DNA from 2 places in the Pseudomonas sp. WMBT8 genome. Region 1 is predicted to be linked to the other one. Evidence: riboswitches for the same ligand, from Rfam matches in the RefSeq annotation. Region 1 holds a riboswitch; the other holds the start of a gene.
The links. Region 1 has a riboswitch for manganese ahead of ACO77H_RS23065 (TMEM165/GDT1 family protein). Riboswitches for the same ligand answer to the same signal wherever they lie in the genome.

Region 1 (4,516 bases):
CAGCGAATTGCAGCTGTGTGAGCAGACCTCGGCCGATCAGGTGGTCGAACGCCTGCAAGGTGCCCAGGTAGCGATCAGTAACAAGATCCTGCTCAACGCCCAGACTCTGGCCGCCTGCCCCGAGCTGAAGCTGATCCTGATCGCTGCTACCGGCACCAACAACGTCGACCTGGCCGCTGCCCGCGCCCAGGGCATTACCGTTAGTAACTGCCAGGGTTACGGCACGCCATCGGTGGCGCAACACACGATCATGCTGCTGCTCAACCTCGCCACACGCCTGAAGGACTATCAAAAAGACGTCGACGCCGGCCTGTGGCAGCAAGCCAAGCAGTTCTGCCTGCTGGATTACCCGATTGTCGAGCTGGAAGGCAAAACCCTGGGCTTGCTGGGCCATGGCGAGTTGGGCGGCGCCGTCGCGCGCCTGGCCCAAGCGTTTGGCATGCGCGTGCTACTGGGCGCTATCCCCGGCCGCCCGGCCCGTGCAGACCGGGTGCCGCTGGACGAACTGCTGCCGCAGATCGATGCGCTGACCCTGCATTGCCCACTCAACGAACACACGCGCCACTTTATCGGGGCCCGTGAGTTGGCGCTGCTCAAGCCGGGCGCGTTCGTGGTCAACACTGCGCGCGGCGGCCTGATCGATGAACAGGCCCTGGCAGACGCCTTGCGCGGCGGTCATCTGGGGGGGGCGGCCAGCGATGTGCTGAGCGTCGAACCGCCGACCACCGGCAACCCGCTACTGGCCAGCGACATTCCACGGCTGATCATCACGCCACACAGTGCCTGGGGCAGCCGCGAAGCACGGCAACGGATCGTCGGCCAATTGACTGAAAACGCCCGGGGCTTTTTCAGCGGAGCACCGCAGCGCGTCGTCAGTTGATAAACTGCGCTCCTTTTTCAGGGAGCAGACCATGGATCCGCGCAGTGAAGTACTGCTTCGTCAGGCCGAACTTTTTCAAGGCAACGTGTTGCTGGCCGGCCTGCCCGCCGATGACCTGCTGGGCCGCCTGCCCAATGCCCATGGCTGGTGCTGGCATGCGGGCGACCAGGCAGCGCTGGATGCGCGGTTTGCCGAACGCAGCCATTTCGGGGTCGATGTGCCGCAACGCGCATTCGACACGGCGGTGGTGTTCCTGCCCAAGTCCAAGGATCTGGCCGACTACATCCTCAAGGCCGTCGCGGCACGGCTGCCGGGCGCCGAGCTGTACCTGGTGGGTGAAAAACGCGGCGGCATCGAAAGCGCCGCCAAGCAACTGAACGCCTTCGGCAAGCCACGCAAGCTCGACAACGCACGGCACTGCCAGCTGTGGCTGGCCACCGTGGCCGATGCTCCGGCGGCGCCGGAACTGGCGAGCCTGGCCCAGGTGTTTGAAGTGCCACTGGCCGACGGACCGCTCAAGGTCGTCAGTCTGCCGGGCGTGTTCAGCCATGGCCGCCTGGATCGCGGTACCGCGCTGTTGCTGGAACACCTGGACAAACTGCCCAGCGGTCATCTGCTGGACTTCGGCTGTGGCGCCGGCGTGTTGGGCGCGGCGGTCAAGCGGCGCTACCCGCACAACACCGTGACCCTGCTTGATGTGGACGCCTTTGCTACCGCCAGCAGTCGCCTGACGCTGGAGGCCAATGGCCTGGAAGGCGAAGTGCTGACCGCTGATGGCATCGACGCCGCGCCCATGGGCCTGGATGCGATTCTGAGTAACCCGCCGTTCCATGTCGGGGTACACACGGATTATTTCGCTACGGAAAACCTGTTGCGAAAAGCACGCCAACATCTGAAAAACGGCGGCGAACTTCGGCTAGTCGCCAATAGCTTCCTGAAGTATCAACCGCTGATCGAAGAGCACCTGGGCGTGTGCGCAGTCAAGGCCGAGGGCCAGGGTTTTCGCATCTATCGGGCCAAACGCGGCTGACGGGCGTTTGAAAAAGAAGGCTTGCCGAATGGATTTTGCCAAGGCAGAATCCGCTCCGTCCTAGGGGAGTAGTCTCCCACGAGCAACATGCTCGTCCGGCATACGTCAACATACTTGGTCAGCAGACCATGGCGTATGCGACCCAGGAGTCCGCACAGACGTACCGGGGTTTGACAAGACCTATGACACGCACACCTTACCCGGGGCGGGAAGGCTGTACGTGTCATAGCCGTGTCGACCCGCCCCTGGAAACCTACCTGATGCTGGATTCACTTCTCGTTCCTACCGCAATCGTTGCCTTGGCCGAAATCGGCGACAAGACGCAATTGCTCGCGCTCATCCTCGCCGCACGCTTTCGCAAACCCTGGCCAATCATCGCCGGCATCATCGCCGCGACCCTGGCCAACCACGCCGCTGCCGGTGCCGTGGGTGCCTGGTTTGGCAGTTTCTTCTCGGATGCAGTGCTGCACTGGATCCTCGCCGCGAGCTTCTGCGCCACGGCCCTGTGGACCCTGGTGCCAGACAAGCTCGACGATGATGAAGCCAGCACCTCGCGCAAGTTCGGGCCGTTCCTGACCACCCTGATTGCGTTCTTTATCGCTGAAATCGGTGACAAGACGCAGATCGCCACGGTGATGCTGGCGGCGCAATACCCCGAGTTGTGGCTGGTAATCATCGGCACCACCCTGGGCATGTTGATTGCCAACGTACCGGTGGTTCTGGCGGGGAATTTCGCGGCGGAGAAACTGCCGTTGACCTTGATTCGGCGCCTGGCGGCTTCGGCGTTCTTCATCCTGGCGTTGGTGGCGGTGTACAAGGCCATGCAAAGCAGCGGCTGGTTGTAACCCTTTACAAATGTGGGAGCTGGCTTGCCTGCGATAGCGCTGTATCAGTCACGTATTAATTAACTGAACCACCGCTATCGCGAGCAAGCCCGCTCCCACTTTTGGACCTTCACAAGGCCTGGATTATCAGGACTTCTTGGCCTGCTGGTACAGCGGCATCACCTTGGGAATCGCCGCCTGCAACGAGGCGATCCGGCTGCTGGAGGCCGGGTGGGTGCTCATGAATTCAGGCGGTGCGCCTTCGGAAGCCTTGGCCATTTTGTTCCACAGCGTGATCGCCGCGTTCGGGTCGTAACCGGCGCGGGCCGAGAGCTCCAGGCCGATCAGGTCGGCTTCGTTCTCATTGCTGCGGCTGTTAGGCAAGGTCATGCCGTAGTTGGCCACGGTGTCGGCCAGCGCCATGCTGTCCTGGCCCAGGCCCAACAATGCGCCAGCGCCCTGCTTGGCCATTTCGATGCCGTAAGCCTTGGACATGGCTTCGCGGCCATGCTCACGCAGGGCGTGGGCAATTTCATGGCCCATGACCGCCGCCAGCTCGTCATCGGTCAACTTGAGCGTGTCGATCAAGCCACTGTAGACAAAGATCTTGCCGCCAGGCCCACAGTTGGCGTTCATCTCGTCGCTCTTGATCAGGTTCACTTCCCACTTCCACTGCGCCGCATCCGGACGGAAGGTGGGGGCCTGGGCGATCAGGCGCTTGGCAATGGCCTGCACACGCTTGGCGTTGGCACTGGTCTTGTCTACCAGGCCCTTGCCACTGGCTTCGCCCAGGGTCTGCTGGTACGACTGCGCGTACATCTGGTCGACTTCCTGGCTCGACAGCATGCTGAACATGTACTGCTTGCGTTCCACACCCACGGCACCGCCGCTGGTGGTGTTGACCGACTGGCAACCGGCGAGCAGCAAGGCTGCGCTCAATGCCGTTACCGCCAATGATTTTTTCATGCACATTCTCCCTGAAAACATGGCGCGTATCGTAGGCCCTCTCATGTATCGGCGCCAGATACACCTGACGCTTAACCGCTAATTTCAGAGACCACCGACGCCCACGACCATTCTATAAACGACATGCCTGGTTCTTTTGCAGGGCAGCGCCTCATGTCTGCGTGGCCTGTGGCCGATACACAAAGGCAGATCATGCCCACCAAGCGCCCGGAGCCTTCATGAAATTCAAGTCGATTCAGTTTTCTGTCGCGGCGTTGGCCGGGGCCATTGTCCTGAGTGTCGTGGCGGCCCTGGTGCTATACGCGCTGTTCGCCGGCGCCCGGACCCAAGAGATGGTGCAGGACCGCACCCAGGCGCAATTCGAGCAAATCATCGAGCAACGCCTTACGGCGTTGGCGCAAACCCAGGCCACGCTGATCCAGCGCGAGCTGGAAGCGCCGCTGGTGACCGCCAAAGGCCTGGCCACCACCAATGCGCTGATGGGCATGAAGGACGCAAACGGCGCGGCCCCGCTGCAGGTCAGCCGTGAACAACTGATCAACCTGCTGCACGAAACGGTGGTACGCAACCCGAAAATCCTCGGTTCCTATATCGCCTGGGAACCCAATGCCATCGACCACAATGATGCCAACTACCTGAACACCGCCGTCGTCGGCGTAGAACCTGCCAACGGGCGCTTCATGCCCTGGTGGTTCCGCAATCAGGATGGCAGCCTGGGCCTGGAAAAACTCGCCGACCTGACCGACCAGAAAATCCTCGCCACCGGCATTCGCGCCAGCGAGTACTACCTCTGCTCCAAGGAAACCCAGAAGCCCT
Region 2 (4,516 bases), 2.1 Mb from region 1:
AAGCGCGCCACTGGCGATAACCAACGGTCCAGGCGAACGCGGGAATGGCGACCAAGACCACTGCCAATGGCCCCTTCGCCAACAGGCCAAGACCCAGGCCGGCGAATCCTGCCAGCGCCCACCGCCGGTCGCCTTGTGCCACGCCGCGCCAAAAGCCGTAGGTGGCCAGCAGGACCGAGAAACTCAGTGCCGGATCAGTCAGCACCACCCCCGCTGACAGCAGGCCGAGGGTCGAGCTGGAAAAGATAATCGCCGCCAGCACGGCGGTTTTTTCATCCGCTTGCTCACGGGCAAAACGAATGATGATCAGGCAACTGGCCACATGAAACAGCCACGCCGGAACACGAATCGCGAATTCATTGATGCCCAGCCACTGCATGGCCAGCGCCTGGCTCCAGAACGACAGCGGCGGCTTGCCCCAAAACGGCACATCCACCTCGAACAGCGGGGTTACCCAGTTACCGAGTACCAGCATCTTGCGCGCCATTTCTGCATAGCGGGCCTCTGAGGTGTCCATCAGCGGGTAGAGCCCCAGGCTTGCCAGGCGCAGGCCCAAAATGGCGATCAATAGCAGCCATAGCGTACGGGTCGTCATAGTCATCAGCGGTTTTCTTGTTCGCGAGGGTGTGTGGGGCAGGTGTGTTCCGGGCGTTCAGGGGTTTCGCCGAGCAGCCTGTCGAGCAGGTAGATGGGACGCTGCCTGACCTCGCTCAACGTGGCGCCCAGGTATTCGCCGATCATCGCGATGCCCAGGGCGATGAACGCGGCGATGCCCATGATCACGTGATGGGAACTGAAGGTGTTGACGCTCACCTGATAGATGATCAGGACCAGGGTCGCGATGAAAATCACCAGGCTGAGCAGGCTGAACCAGCGCAACGGCTTGCGCGAGAGGGCCAACACACCTTCGATACCCAGGTCGATCAGCGCCAGCGGCCCCCATTTGCTGAGGCCGGCGCTGCGTGGTTCACGGTCGTAGGGCAGCTCGACGGTATTGAACCCCAGCCAACTGATCAGGCCCTTCATGAACCGTGTGCGCTCGGGCATGCATCGCAGCGCTGCCAGGGGCGCAGGGCCAATCAGCCGGAAGTCGCTGACGTCGGCAGGCACATCAAACTTGTCGGCCAGGAAGTTCATCAGTTTGTAGTAGAGATGGGCACTGATCCGTTTGCTTGACGTATCAGACAGTCGAGTGCGGCGCTGCATATTGACAATATCGCTGCCAGTCAGCCAATGATGAACCATTAATGGAATAAGTTCGGGTGGGTCTTGCAGGTCTGCGTCAATAAATAACAACCCATTGCCACCGGCATAATCAATACCGGCGACCATCGCCGCTTCCTTGCCGAAGTTGCGGCTCAGGTTCAGGCAGCGAACCCCCGGTACCCGGCAATAACCCGCCAGCAGCGCCAGTGTTTCATCGCGACTGCCGTCGTTTACATACAACACTTCATGGCGAATGGTTAATGTGTCCAGCACAGCCATTAATCGTTTATGAAAGAGTGGCAGTACCTTGGCTTCGTTATAACAGCAGACAACCACACTGAGCAGCGGGCGCAGAGGGCGCTCAGGTCTTGATGGGTTCATGGCGAAAGCTCCAGTGCTGATTGATTCGGTATGTGAGCAACGTCAGGGCGAGGGTGGTCAGCCCTTGCATCAGCCATAGGTGCCGGGGCCAGAGCGCCAGCAGCAAGGCCATCAGCCCCAGGTTTGCCGCGTTATAGGCGAGGGCCGTGATGCAAAAGCGCAACCATTGATAAGTATCGGGTGGGCGGGGGGTTGTGAACGTCCAGCGTTTGTTGCCTTGGTAACTTACGGCGGTGCCGATTAGTCCACCCAGTAAAGTCGCTATTAATGCCGGTAGCGCCAACGACAATAACAAAAGTGTTAGGTAGTGAGCGCCGGTGGCAAGTACTCCAACTGTCAAATAACAAGGTAGTCGCGCGCAGGTGTTGTGGGACGCAGGGGCTGTCATCGAGAGAGTTACACGTATTCAAGAGTCTGTATGGCGCTGACTTTAACGACTCATGAATGTGAAAATGTGAAAAAGATGTTTGAAGTGGCTCATATTGCCAAAGTGTAATTTTAGTGTTGGCTAGTTGTTATAAGTCACCTATAGAAAGGGGCAGTCGGTCCCTTTCTATAGGATAGATGGAGGATTAGACCGACAGGTGCTCATACAAAATCGTTGCACCCACAATCATCAGCACGACCCCGCCCACGATCTCTGCACGTTTGCCGAACATCGTGCCGAGGACCCGGCCGAGCATCACACCAATGGTGACCATGGTCATGGTCGCCAGGCCGATGGCGGCAGCGGCCACCCAGATGTTCACATCGACAAACGCCAGGCCGACGCCCACCGCGAGGGCATCGATGCTGGTGGCAAATGCGGTGACGGCAAGGACCAGGAAGGAGTGCTGGGCGCTTTTCTCTTCGGCCTCGTCTTCGTGCTTGAGGCCGTTGTAAATCATGTGCAGGCCCAGTACCACCAGCAAGGTGAAGGCGATCCAGTGGTCCCAGTCTGCCACCCAGCGCGTGGCGGCCTGGCCGATCAGCCAGCCGATAATCGGGGTGATCGCTTCGATGACGCCGAAAATCAAACCGGTACGCAGCGCTTCCGACAGGTGTGGTTTGTGCAGGCTGGAGCCTTTGCCGATCGCGGCGGCAAAGGCGTCGGTGGACATGGCCAGGGCCAGGAGAATGAGGGAAACAGGATTCACGGGCGCTCTTCCAGTCGGGCTATGAGTCAACGACACAACCACACGCCCGACTTTAGGCATGGATGTGTCGCTGGTCTCACCAACCAAAAGGTGTTCGTACCACGGCAGGTTGCCGAGAATGTTGATACGAACGCTTGCGAAAGACTCGCAAGCAGGCTACTCCCCAACGAGGTGCGGGATCTTATGCGGGCAAACATGAAAAAAACGTCAAAACCGCCCCGCGGGCTGCTCAACCTTTAGGAAGCGGCGCGCCCTCGTTGATCCGCAGTTCAGCGCACAGCCCGCCCTGGGGCAGGTTGTACAGCTGCAAGGTGCTGCCGATCTTGCTGACGATCATCTGCACAATCGCCAGGCCCAGCCCGGCGCCATTGGCATGCCCCTGGCTGTAGAACCGCTCGAACAGGCGCGCATATTGACCTTCGTCGATACCCGGGCCGGCGTCCTCGACACTGATGTACACCGCCCCCGACGCCTGCGGCTGCACCTGCACGCGGACCTCGCTGCCGGGTGGGGCGAAGTTCAGCGCATTGGTCACCAGATTCTGTAGGGCGATCGCCAGGGCGACGGGGTCGGTCTTGACCAGGCAGTGGTGGTCGCTGTCGAGGATCAACTCGATACCTTTTGCCAGCGCCAGGGGCGTCAGTTCGGCCAGTTCCTCACGCACCAGCGCGGTCAGTTCCACATCGCATCGATCGGGGTTGGCCAGGCGCGGCTCGATACGCGCCATGGTCAGCAACTGGCTGGCAATGCGTGTGGCGCGGTCGACGGCGCTGACCAGGAACTCCAGGGCTTCCTCCCGTTGTTGTGGGGTGCTGGCCAACTGGGCGTTTTGCGCATGGATCCGCAGGATCGCCAGGGGCGTGCGCAATTCGTGGGCCGCATCGGCGATAAAACGGCGCTCCCGCGCCAGCAGGTTGTCGATCTGTTGCAACAGGCGATTGAGCGCGGTCTGCATGGGCTCCAGGTCGTGGGGCAGGGGGCGCAGGTTGAGCGGCTTGAGGGTTTCGGTATTGCGTCCACGGATGGTGTGGGCCATTGCGCGTAACGGCTGCAACCCCCAACCGATGGTCAGCCAGATCAAGGCGGCCAACAGCGGCACGCCAATCACACTGGGCCACAGCGTATGGCCGACGATGCGCTGGATCAGGTCCTGGCGGATGTCATCCCGCTCGCCCACCCAGATCAGCAGCCCTTGCTGCGGATCCTTGAGCAGGAAGGCGCACCAGTCATGACCGTTCTCCACCAAGTCGTGGGAACCGAGGGTCGCGGGTGGTGCCTTCAGTTCCGGGGCTTCTGCCGAGCGCACCAGCAACTGGCCGTCACTGCGCCATACCTGGAACGTCAGGCGGGTCTCGTAAGGGTGCGCCGCGCCATCTTCGCCCACGCGGCTCATGGCGGCGTCGAAGGCCTGGTAGAGCCGGTTCCAGTCGTTGTCACCCGGCGCGCGCTGTGCCAGCACGCCTTGCAGCAGGCGCGCACTTTGCGCGAGCTGGGCGTCATACACTTCTTCGATCTCGTGGTGGCTGTCGCGCAGCACCAGCCAACTGATCAGCACATCGCCCAACAGGACGAGGATCAGCACCGGCACCAGGATGCGTGTGCGTATCGAGGTCATGGCTTGAGTTCCATCACATACCCGACGCCGCGCACCGTGCGGATCAACTCGGTCGAAAGTTTTTTGCGCAGGTTATGGATCAGCACTTCCAGGGTGTTGCTCTCGACTTTTTCCTGCCAGCCATACAAGGCGCGGGACAGGCGCTCGCGGGTCACCACGTTGCCGGGGCGCGCCAACA

Region 2: another riboswitch for manganese. It lies ahead of mntP (manganese efflux pump MntP); the one in region 1 lies ahead of ACO77H_RS23065 (TMEM165/GDT1 family protein).

The regions. Positions count from the first base shown of each region.
Region 1 is NZ_CP188096.1:5,084,185-5,088,700, forward strand. Features, by position in the region: gene ACO77H_RS23055 (2-hydroxyacid dehydrogenase) at 1-880, shown strand, start outside; gene ACO77H_RS23060 (class I SAM-dependent methyltransferase) at 912-1,910, shown strand; yybP-ykoY riboswitch at 1,961-2,082, shown strand; gene ACO77H_RS23065 (TMEM165/GDT1 family protein) at 2,171-2,755, shown strand; gene ACO77H_RS23070 (M48 family metallopeptidase) at 2,882-3,700, opposite strand.
Region 2 is NZ_CP188096.1:2,955,196-2,959,711, forward strand. Features, by position in the region: gene ACO77H_RS13870 (ArnT family glycosyltransferase) at 1-601, opposite strand, end outside; gene ACO77H_RS13875 (glycosyltransferase) at 601-1,587, opposite strand; gene ACO77H_RS13880 (GtrA family protein) at 1,568-1,975, opposite strand; gene mntP (manganese efflux pump MntP) at 2,160-2,723, opposite strand; yybP-ykoY riboswitch at 2,728-2,900, opposite strand; gene ACO77H_RS13890 (ATP-binding protein) at 2,953-4,338, opposite strand; gene ACO77H_RS13895 (response regulator) at 4,335-4,516, opposite strand, start outside.